Regions from separate parts of the Streptomyces sp. NPDC087844 genome, predicted to be linked through region 1. Evidence: riboswitches for the same ligand, from Rfam matches in the RefSeq annotation. Region 1 holds a riboswitch; the other holds the start of a gene.
The links. Region 1 has a riboswitch for cyclic di-AMP ahead of ACIOKD_RS16840 (transglycosylase SLT domain-containing protein). Riboswitches for the same ligand answer to the same signal wherever they lie in the genome.
Positions count from the first base shown of each region.

Region 2: another riboswitch for cyclic di-AMP. It lies ahead of ACIOKD_RS18545 (peptidoglycan DD-metalloendopeptidase family protein); the one in region 1 lies ahead of ACIOKD_RS16840 (transglycosylase SLT domain-containing protein).

Region 1 covers NZ_JBIUVD010000007.1:200,396-206,036, reverse strand. The annotation lists gene recQ (DNA helicase RecQ) at 1-35, shown strand, start outside; gene fahA (fumarylacetoacetase) at 253-1,527, opposite strand; gene ACIOKD_RS16850 (hypothetical protein) at 1,737-2,231, shown strand; gene ACIOKD_RS16845 (HAD family hydrolase) at 2,451-3,356, shown strand; gene ACIOKD_RS16840 (transglycosylase SLT domain-containing protein) at 3,350-4,081, opposite strand; cyclic di-AMP (ydaO/yuaA leader) riboswitch at 4,086-4,248, opposite strand; gene ACIOKD_RS16835 (CocE/NonD family hydrolase) at 4,615-5,641, opposite strand, start outside.
Region 2 covers NZ_JBIUVD010000008.1:217,229-222,869, reverse strand. The annotation lists gene ACIOKD_RS18560 (Glu/Leu/Phe/Val dehydrogenase dimerization domain-containing protein) at 1-686, shown strand, start outside; gene ACIOKD_RS18555 (TetR family transcriptional regulator C-terminal domain-containing protein) at 855-1,475, shown strand; gene ACIOKD_RS18550 (SGNH/GDSL hydrolase family protein) at 1,576-2,361, opposite strand; gene ACIOKD_RS18545 (peptidoglycan DD-metalloendopeptidase family protein) at 2,758-3,711, opposite strand; cyclic di-AMP (ydaO/yuaA leader) riboswitch at 3,716-3,891, opposite strand; gene ACIOKD_RS18540 (alpha-galactosidase) at 4,176-5,641, opposite strand, start outside.

The DNA.
Region 1 (5,641 bases):
TGGAACCGGAACCGGAACCGGAGGACTGGATGTAGGGGGCGCCCCCCAGGGGCGCGGGGAACTGCGCGCTCAGCCCTCACGGGCCCGCACCTGACACACGGCCGCAAGCCTCAAGCCCTCCCAGGGGCGCGGGGAACTGCGCGGCAAGCCCCCACCGGCCTGCGGCTCAGCACACCCCCGTGTCAGTGAACCCCGGTGCCGGCGCACCCCACCGGGGCGACCGCCCGCAGGCGACCGCCCGCAGGCGAACGGCTAGGCGCCCGGCGTGACGCGCCCGGTCACCTCACCGAGACCCACCCGCGTGCCGTGCGGCCCCGGCGCCCACGCGGTCAGCGTCACGACATCCCCGTCCTCCAGGAACGTCCGCTTGCCGAAGGGAAGTTCAAGAGCGTCCCGACCGTTCCAGGTCAGTTCCAGAAGCGAGCCAAGCTCCCTGCCGGAGGCCCCGCTCACGGTCCCCGACCCGTACAGATCGCCCGTACGCAGCGAGGCCCCGTTCACGGTCATGTGGGCCAACTGCTGGGCAGCCGTCCAGTACATCGTGGAGAACGGCGGCTCGGACACCACATGCCCGTTGACGGCGACGGAGATGCGCAGGTCGTAGCCGCCCGGGTCCTCCGAGGCGTCCCCGGATGTGTCGTCCAGGTAGGGGAGGAGAGGGTGCGTGCGCGCCGGAGGCGCGACCCGGGCGTCCTCCAGCGCGTCGAGCGGCGTGATCCAGGCCGACACCGACGTGGCGAAGGACTTGCCGAGGAAGGGTCCGAGAGGAACGTACTCCCAGGCCTGGAGGTCGCGCGCGGACCAGTCGTTGAGGAGGCAGAGCCCGAAGACGTGGTCGCGGAAGTCGCCCAGCGGCACCGGCGTGCCCATCGGGGAGGGCGTGCCGACGACGAAGCCGACCTCCGCCTCGATGTCCAGCCGGACGGACGGGCCGAAGACCGGCGCCGGGTCCGCCGGGGCCTTGCGCTGGCCCGCGGGGCGTACGACGTCGGTCCCGGAGACCACCACCGTGCCCGACCGGCCGTGGTAACCGATGGGCAGATGCTTCCAGTTCGGGGTGAGGGAGTCCTCGGCGTCGGGTCGGAAGATCTGGCCGACGTTACGGGCGTGGTTCTCGGAGGCGTAGAAGTCGACGTAGTCGGCGACCTCGAAGGGGAGATGGAGGGTCACCTCGGAGAGGGGGTGGATCAGGGGGGCGACGGTCTCGCGGTGGGCGGGCACCGTCACCCAGGCGGTCAGCGCCCGCCGGACGTCCGACCACGCCGTGCGCCCGGCCGCGAGCAGCGGGTTGAGCGTGGGACGGGCGAGCAGGGCGGCGTACGGGGAGCCCAGTTCCACCGCGGCGGCCCCCGCGTCCAGAACGTGGTCGCCCAGCCGGACGCCCACACTCCGGCGACCGGGGCCGCCCGAAGAGCTGTCCGAAGAGCCGTCCGGAGAGCCGTCCGGAGAGTTGTTCAGGGAGAAGACGCCGTACGGAAGATTGTGCGGGCCGAAGGGATCGCCCTCGGGGACATCGAAGGGGGGCATGGGGTGCTGCCTCGCTTTCCGTGTGGGTGGAGCACACGTTACGGGGAGGCGCCGCCCGTGGGGAGTGTCTCATTGCCTGATCGGCCAGCAGGGACTGCACGGGCTCCATGGAGCGTGGAGCGTGTAGCACGGAGTACCGAGACTGGAGGTGGCGCCTCCGGAGTCGTACCGGGAGTGGTTCCGGCAGCGGTTCGGGCAGGTGACTGATCGTGGTCGGCGTGGGCCGGCCCGCCCTGGAGGTGGCGGCGCTCGCCGCCGAGACGGGCGCACAGGTGCGCGTGGTGGCGCGCGGAAAGGGGTCTGTCGACTTCGGCGCGCCCCCGTGGCAGCAGCCATTGCTGCAGGCCGGGTCACCCTTCGGCCGGACCTGGTCGTTGTGGGCCCTCACCTACCACCCGCGCCCGTACCGTCATCTGCCCTCGGGAGGCGGCCACTCCCTCGCCCGCGCCACCAAGGAAGCGGCCGAGCGGCCGACCCGCACCGTCCGGACCCGCACCGTCCGGACCTTCGGTGGCCGCGTCGAGAACTGTGCGCGGACCGCATCGTCACCGCCACCGGCTACCGCGTCGACCCCGCCGCGACGGACTTACTCGGCCATGAGCTGCGGCACGGCCGGCTCGTACGGTCCGGTGATGCGGTTCGTGTGCGGGACGGCGTTCGCCCCGCCACGGCTGGTTCGGCATCCGGCGGCACGGCACCGCTGAACTCGGGGGCGCGAACGCACTCGGTGGGAGCGCGCGGGCGCACGCGGGCGGTCGGGAAGGGGGCGTGAATCGGGTCGGCGGAGTGGCCGATATGTCATGGGATCGGCCTGAACTCCAGGGGTCTGCAGGGGCCTGCGATGACGCGTGGGGTGGTCGAGGTGCCGGACGACGTCCGGTTCCCGTCGAGTCGCTGGGGGATTCGATCCGTATTCTCTGATCATGGCCCCACCGATTGCATATTCACTCATCGCCACTGACCTGGACGGGACGCTGCTGCGCGGCGACGACACCTTCTCGGACCGGTCGCGCGCGGCGCTGGCGATGGCGGTCGGGGCAGGCGCCCGACACCTCGTGGTGACGGGGCGCCCCGCCCCGCGCGTACGGCCGCTGCTGGACGAACTCGGCAGCCAGGGTCTCGCGGTGTGCGGACAGGGCGCGCAGTTGTACGACGCCGGCGCGGACCGCATGGTGTGGTCCGTCACGCTCGAACGAGAGCTGGCCGAGGTGGCTCTCGGCAAGATCGAGGCGGAGGTCGGCGAGGTGTACGCGGCCGTCGACCAGGACGGGGTCGACGGTCTCACGCTCATCGAGCCGGGTTACGAGATGCCCCACCCGACGCTTCCGGCGGTACGGGTGCTGCGGCGCGACGACCTCTGGAATCAGCCCATCAGCAAGGTGCTGCTGCGTCATCCCCTGCTCTCCGACGACGAGTTGGCGTCCGCCGCCCGTGGAGCGGTCGGTTCCCTCGCCACCGTGACGATGTCAGGGCCCGGCACCGTCGAACTCCAGCCATGCGGCATCACGAAGGCGACGGGCCTCGCGCTCGCCGCCGCCCGGCTGGGCCTCACGTCGGCGCAGACCATCGCCTTCGGAGACATGCCGAACGACATCCCCATGTTCGACTGGGCCGCGCGCGGGGTCGCGATGGCCAACGCGCATCCCGAACTCAAGTCCGTGGCCGACGAGATCACTCTCTCGAACGAGGACGACGGTATCGCGGTGGTCCTGGAGCGCATGTTCCCCACCGACCGGACCGACCGGACCGACCGGACCGACCGGACCGACCGGACCGACCGGACCGACCGGGGGACGGGCCCCCGGGTCGGCCGACGGGTCGGTCAGTAGGCGCCGAAGACGTTGTCGATCGAGCCGTAGCGCGCGGCGGCGTAGTTGCACGCCGCCGTGATGTTGGCGACCGGGTCGAACGGGTCCAGCGACGTACCGGTCACGTGGTACGCCGAGAAGGTCGGGTCGATGACCTGCAGAAGCCCCTTCGACGGCGTACCGGCGACCGCGTTGGAGTCCCAGTTGTTCATGGCCTGCGGATTGCCCGACGACTCGCGGATGATGTTGCGGTAGATGCCGTCGTAGGTGCCCGGTATGCCCTGCTGGGCCATGACGTCCAGGGACTGCTTGATCCAGCCGTCGAGGTCGTCCGTGTAGGTCGTCGCGGAGGCCGGGGTGACGGCGGAGGCCGTGGACGCCTTGGACGTCGTGGCTGCCTTGGCGGTCTTGGCGGTCTTGGCCGAGGTCTGGCCGTTCTTCGTGCCCACGGTGAGCTTGAGGCCCGGCCGGATGACCGCCGGGTCGTCGCCGATGACCGCGCGGTTGGCCTTGTAGAGCTTCTTCCAGTCGCCCGTGGTGTGCGACTTGGCGATCTTGGTCAGGGTGTCGCCCTCGACCACCTTGTAGGTGACCAGCGAGACCTGCGGGACCGCGTTCGGGGCGGCCTGGGCGCCGGTGGCCCCCACGAGGGGGAGCGCGAGTGCGGCTCCGCCCGTCCCGGCGGCGACGATGCCACGGGTGAGGGCGCTGTTTCTGGGGCGGCGGTGCTTGCCTCGTGCGGGCATGGCGAATTCCTCTCCGGCGCCTGCGAGGTGAGCTGTCGGGTTCGGGCGGGAGATGCCCGGCCGCGTGGTGGGCGCGACTTGACCCCTAGCCGTTCCGATATCCGGACCGGCGGCTTACCTGGGTCCCCCGCTCCTGCCGTACGCGAGTGAATGGGTGACTGGGATTTCCGGGCGGCGGCAGGATTAGGCGTTCCGTCCGGAGTGACGTGAACGTATGCGAGAGCACATGTTGTGAACAAGCCCCGAATTCGCACAGCGACGGCCATGAACTGCCTTGTCGGACGAATATCGCTTGATCAAAACGGAAGGCAAAGTTCAACTTGGCTTCTGTAAAGGGAAATCGACCGGCTCGACAAAACGATCACTTCGGGTGGGCGTGACCCAATTCACTGGCACCGGTGCCCGATGTCCATAAAAAAGGTGATACGCAGCGTTCTGCGAGTGCCGCCATGTCGGATGCCGGGTAGCCGGATACCGGATGCCGGGTACCGGTCGCCGTGGGTGGTTGCAGGAGTACGCGAACCCGTCCCGACTCATCCCGCCGTGCGCGGAATGCGTTTCTCCCAGGTGCGGTGGAACACCACTTCGTCGCCGTCCTTGCAGATCACTTCGTTCGCCGTGATGAAGTCCGTCTCGTCGCAACTGATTTCGGAGCGCGTCTCGACGCTCGCGTCCCACGGCATGTCCGGCCGGTGCAGCCGGACGGACCAGTCGGACCGCGTGCGTGCCGACAACGGGTCGGACTCATTGATCGTGTACGTCTCCAACGCGTCCTCGGTGAATTCGAGGCCGTCCGGATAGACGCGGGTGCCGCCGTACCGCGGATCGACTTCCAGGCGCCATTCACCCTTGGCCACATCGCGGACCACGAGGCGTTCTGGGCGCGGCTCGTCCAGTGTGGCGGGGAAGTTCACGCCCAGCGGAGCCGACTGTTCCGGTTCCTCGAACACGATGGAGGGGTCCGACTCCTGTGCGCGGAGCGGGAGTTCCAGCGCGCTCCCCGACGGAGTGAGGGTGAAGCCCGCCTCCGAGCCAGGCTGGGGCCAGATCCACGGCCAGTACGCGGAGGAGACCGCGAGCCGGATGCGATGGCCCGGAGGGAAGGCGTGGCCGATGCCGTTCAGCTCGAAAAGCACCTCCTCCGTAGAGCCCGGTTTCCAGAGAACCACCTGGTCACGACCGTGACGGGCTGTCAGGTTCAGGACGCCTCGGGTGACCAGGGTCGAGGAGCCGTCGGGGGCCACGTCGCACAGACGGGCCACTACTTGTCCACGCATCACCGGCGAGGTGAGCCTCAGGCGCACGCGCGGGCGGCCCAGTACCCAGGTCTCTTCCTGGACGTCGAACTCGAAGCACACCGACCGCGCGTCCTCCTCCCGCTGGTCCGGCGGCAGGTCCGCCTCGTTGCCGAAGGGGAAGAAGCGGCCGGCGTCCAGCCCGGTGTGCTGGGGGGAGCGCACCACCACAGGAGCACCCTGGAGCGCGTACGGGACGTGGGCGACCAGGGGAGAGGGCCAGGCGGGGTCACCGACCCAGCGGCCGGGCAGCACCGGGTACACC
Region 2 (5,641 bases), on a different contig from region 1:
TCGGCGGCTGCGGGGTGGCCGAGTCGGTGCTGGCGGCACTGGACCGGGCCGGGGTGGCGTACGCGGGTACACGGGTCGCCGTACAGGGCCTGGGCACCATGGGCGGGGCCACGGCCCGGTTCCTCACGCGCGCGGGGCTGCGTGTCGTGGCGGTCGCCGACGTGAAGGGCACGATCGCCAACGCCGAGGGGCTGGACATCGACGCGCTGCTCGCCGCACGCGACACGTACGGCACGGTCGACCGCTCGGCCCTGCGCCCCGCCGACCGTGAACTGCCCGGTGACGCCTGGCTGTCCGCGGGGGCCGAGGTACTGGTTCCGGCCGCGGTCTCGTACGCCGTCGACATCGTCAACCAGGAGCGGATCACGGCCCGTTGGATCGTCGAGGCGGCCAACATGCCCGTCCTGCCGGAGGCGGAGGAACTGCTCGCCGCGCGCGGAGTCACCGTCCTGCCAGACGTCGTGGTCAACTCCGGGACCAACGCCTGGTGGTGGTGGACGCTGTTCGGTGACATCGGGGCCGACGCGGAGGAGGCGTTCGCGTACACGCGCCGCTCGATGCGCGCCCTGATCGAGCAGACGCTCGCACGCGCGGAGACCGATGGCTCGACACCACGGGCGGCCGCGCACGCCATCGTCGCGGAACGCCTGCCGGAGATCGCGAACCGGTTCGGCCGGTACCGCTGAAGACCCCACCGCGCCGGGGCCAGACCGACACCGATGCCGACACCGACGCCGACGCCCTCACGGCCGGGTCCGTGAAGGCCCCGCGAGGCCCGCACCATGATGGTGCGCACGCGGCCGGTAACCGCCCTTCCGGACGCATCGCCCCCGGCCACGCCATAGGGTTGCCCGGTGGCGAGAGTGCGGTTGGGTGTGGCGGAGCGGCGGCAGGAACTGCTGCGGGCCGCCATCGGGCAGATCGAGGAGCGCGGTGTGTCCGCGGTGCGGATCGCCGATGTGGCGAACGCGCTCGGGGTCAGCAACGCCCTCGTGCTCTATCACTTCTCCACGAAGGAGAAACTGGTCGCCGCCGCGTTCACGTACGCGGCCGCGGACGACCTCGCCCATCTGCGCAAGCTCCTCGGCCGCCGGACGACGGCCCTGCGACGACTGCGGGCCGCCGTGCGCTGGTACGCGCCGACCGGGCAGGCCAAGGGCTGGCGCCTGTGGATCGAGGGCTGGGCGGTGGCACTGCGCGAGCCGGCGCTGCGGGACGTCACCCGTGACCTGGACCGGCAGTGGAAGGCCGCGCTCACCGAGGTCATCGCCGAGGGTGTGGCGGCGGGCGAGTTCCGGTGCCCGGACCCGACGGCCACGGCACTGCGCCTCACCGCCCTGCTGGACGGGCTGGCCGTGCAGATGACGGCGTATCCCGGCGCGGTCTCACGCGCCCGCACCCAGCAGTGGGTGGACGAGGCGCTGGCCCGGGAACTGGGGCTCGACCACGTCGAGCCCCAGGCTCCGAATGCCTGAGGCAACCATCCCTCAGGCATTCAGGCATTCAGGCATTCAGGCACGCAGACATGCAGGCGTTCAGGTACGCAGGCGTTCAGGTACGCAAGCGTTCAAACACTCAGGCCACGGCCTCTATCCACGACTTGATGTCGTTCAAAGACAGGCTCCCCTTCGCCTCCACGCGGTCGCCCGAGGACTCCCCGCGCAGCCGCCGGCCGATCCACGGCACCAGGTACTCGCGTGCCCAGTGGATGTTGTCCCGCCGCATCTCCAGCGTGCCGCGCGGCGGCAGCACGGGCCAGGGCTGGTCCGGGTCCGCGGGCACCTCAAGGCCGAGGACCTGGCCGGCGCGCAGGGCCACCCGGGTGTGCCCCTCGGCCGACAGATGGAGCCGGTCGCCGTCCCAGGCCCGCCGGTCCTGGATGGTCTTGAGGGACCACAGGTCGAGCACCGGACAGTTGTACCGGTCCGCGATGGCCCGCAGATGCAGGTTGTACGTGGCGATCTTGCCGCGCATGTGCCGGAGCACGGGTACGCCGCGGGTGTCGAACCCGGTGGTCACGAGGACCGTGCCGACGGCCGACGTGAGGTCGGCGACGGCACGCTCGTATCGCTCCGCGACCTCGTCGGGATCGGTGCCCGGCCGGATGATGTCGTTGCCGCCCGCGCAGAAGGAGACCAGGTCCGGCGCGAGCTCCCTGGCCCGCCGCAACTGGTGCTCGACGATCTGGTCGAGCAGCTTCCCGCGAACCGCGAGGTTGGTGTAATCGAAGTCGCCCTCGGGCCGCCGGTCCGCGAGCAGTACCGCGAACCGGTCGGCCCAGCCGACGAACGCCCCGTCCGGACCAGGGTCGCCGACGCCCTCGGTGAAGCTGTCCCCCACCGCCACGTACGACCCGATCACTGATCTGTTGTCGTCTTTCGAATCGTCTGCCACGTCGGCCCATGATTCACCTTGAGGTGTGACCTACGCGACCGTAGGACGGGGTTGACGCCCGGTGAGATAAGCCACTCGTCAAGTGTTGGTCAATCCCGGAATAAGGGACGCGTTCGGTGGCGCTGCCGCAGCTCCCGGCGCCGCGGGGTGTGGCGAGGAGGTCGTCGGGGGAGCGGGACATGCCGAAGGCCGGACCCCGGGGATCACAGGGTCCGGCCTTCGGAGACGAGCCGGGCGGTCGGCACCGATCGACGCGAATCGACGTCGGCGACGTCGGCCGACACCAGCAGGCGTCGGCCGACACCAGCAGGCGTCGGCAGGCGTCAGCAGGCGTCAGCAGGCGTCAGCAGGCGTCGGCCGGCGTCAGATGGAGACGCCCTTGGCGCGCAGGTACGCCAGCGGGTCCACGTCCGAGCCGTAGTCCGGGGTGGTGCGGATCTCGAAGTGCAGGTGCGGTCCGGTGACGTTGCCCGTGGCACCCGAGAGGCCGACCTGCTGTCCGCCGGTCACGGTCTGACCGGCCGAGACGGAGAGGGAGGACAGGTGCGCGTACTGGGCGTAGTGGCCGTCGGCGAGCTGGATGACGACCTGGTTGCCGTACGCGCCGCCCCATCCCGCGGAGACGACCGTGCCCGCACCGACGGACTTGAGCGCGGTACCGGTGGGAACCACGAAGTCGACACCGGTGTGGTACCCGCTGGACCACATGCTGCCCGACATCTTGTACGCGGTGCCGATGGAAGCCCCCGAGACCGGCAGCGAGAAGCCGGTGGCCGTCGAGGTGTCCGCGGCCTTGGACGCCGTGGTCGTCTTCTTGGCCGCGGGCTTGTCGGCGGACTTGTCGGCGGACTTGCCGGACGACTTGGGGGCGGTGGAGTCGGAACTCGAAGCCGCCGCCTTGCCGCCGATGGCGAGCTTCAGGCCCGGGTGGATGAGAGACGGATCGCCGCCGATGGACGTGCGGTTGTCCGAGTACAGCTTCTTCCAGCCGCCACTGACGTCCTGCGTGTCGGCGATCTTCGACAGGGAGTCGCCCGAACGCACGGCGTACGTCCTGGTCGCGGCCTTCTTCGCCTCGGCCTTCGCCTCGGCCTGCTTCTCCGCGGTCGGTGCGGCAGCGGCGGACTCGACGCTCGCGACATTCGCGACATTCGCGGCGCTCGACACGGAATCGGCGGCGGTCTGCGGAGTCGCGGCGTGCGCTCCGGCGGCACCGAGCAGCGGGAGGGCGAGTGCTGCGCCCCCCGTTCCGGCCACGGCTATGGATCGGGTGAAACGCTGGGACTTGGGACGGCGGTGCTTACCCTTCGCGGGCATGACGAATTCCTCTCCGGCGCCTGCGAGGTGAGCTGTCGGGTGCGAGCTGGAGATGCCCGGCCGTGCTTTCGCACGACTTAACCCCAAGCCGTTCCGGAGACCGGAACAGGCGTACTACCTGTGGGTCCCCCGCTCCTGCCACATACGGGTGAGTGTGCGGATTCCGGGCGGCGGCAGGATTGGGCGTCCGTCCGGATTGGAGGCGAACGTAAGCGACATGAAGAGGCCGGAACAAGCTTGAGGGTTTCCTGTGTGCCCCGTTTTCTTGATCCTCGACCGAAATACCGGTCACCCTGCGTGAATACGGGCTGTCCCTGGTTTGTTGAACCCCTGAAAACAAAGCGGACTTACGTGAGCATGGCGACAGCGGAACGTCACGGGTATGACGCTGCTCACCAAGGACCGCCCCAGGAGCCTTCACTCCGGCGCGAGTTGGAATGAAGGCTCCATTACGGACACATCAGTCACACGCGACGCAGGCGGATAACTGCCGCATCGAGGTCCCCACGCAACCCCGTCCGCAACCCGTGGTGCAACAGCACCGCACCTCGGTGGACTTCGCCCGTTTCGAGACATTTGTACGATGCCGACGGGTCGAGGCCCCGCAGCCTCACCGGCGCGGCCGGTTCTCCGTAATGCTGGGCCTGGAGCCAGGCGAGGACGACGGCGTCACCGTCACGGACGTACTGGACGGCGCTCAGTCCGCCCTGCGGCGCCCGCAGCCGATGAAGCTCACCGCCCTGCACGACGGGCCTGATCTCCTTGTAGAGCTCCACCCAGGTCCGCGCCTCGGCCAGCTCCTCCTCGGTCCAGCGGGTGAGGTCGCCGCCGACGCCGAGCACCCCGGCCATCGCGCTCACGAACCGGAAGCGCAGCGAGCTGACGCGTCCGTTGAGCTGCGTGTTCGGGCTGTCGGTGACCCAGGCGGCCATGGCCCGCGCGGGGTGCACCTGACTGAAGCCGTGCTGGATGGCGAGCCGGTCCAGCGGGTCCGTGTTGTCCGAGGTCCACACCTGGTCCGTACGCGCCATGATCCCGAGGTCGATCCGGCCGCCGCCGCCCGAGCAGGACTCGAAGGCTACGCCCGGGTGGGCCGCCCGCAGCCGGTCCAACAGCTTGTACAGGGCGTGCACATGATCCACCCACAACCGTTGCGGGTACGCCTCGCCGGGCCACCCCGCGTCCGTGAAGCAGCGGTTGAAGTCCCACTTCACGTAGTCGATCGGCGCACTGGCCAGGAGCGCGTCGAGCTGCTCCCACAGGTATTCCTGGACGTCCTCGCGGGCGAGGTTCAGGACGAGCTGATTGCGCAGTTCCGTCCGCTTCCGTCCCGGCTGGAACTGCGCCCAGTCCGGGTGCGCGCGGTACAGGTCGCTGTCGGGGTTGACCATCTCGGGCTCGACCCAGATGCCGAACTGCATCCCCAGCCCGTGCACGTAGTCGCTGAGGGGCCGGAGGCCGCCGGGGAAGCGGTCCCGGTTGACCGTCCAGTCGCCGAGGCCGGCCCGGTCGCTGGTGCGTGCCCCGAACCAGCCGTCGTCGACCACGAACAGCTCGACACCCGCGTCGGCGGCCCGGCGGGCGAGGGCCCGCTGCTGCTCCTCGGAGATGTCGAACTCCGTGGCCTCCCAGGAGTTGTAGAGCACGGGCCGGTCCTGGTCCGCGTCCGGGATCACGTGCGCGCGCTGGTACGCGTGCCAGGCGCGGCTCGCCCCGCCGAAGCCGCCGTCGCTCCACAGCCCCGCGAAGACGGGAGTGACGAAGGTCTCCCCGGGCTCCAGCCGCAGCAGACCCGAGTCGTCGTATCCGGCCCCGCCGGTGATCTGCACGCGCGCGTCGGGCAGTTGGGCCACCGCGATCCGCCAGGTCCCCGACCAGGCGAGGGCGCAGCCGTAGACCTCGCCCAGCTCCTCGGTCGCCGTGCCGTCCG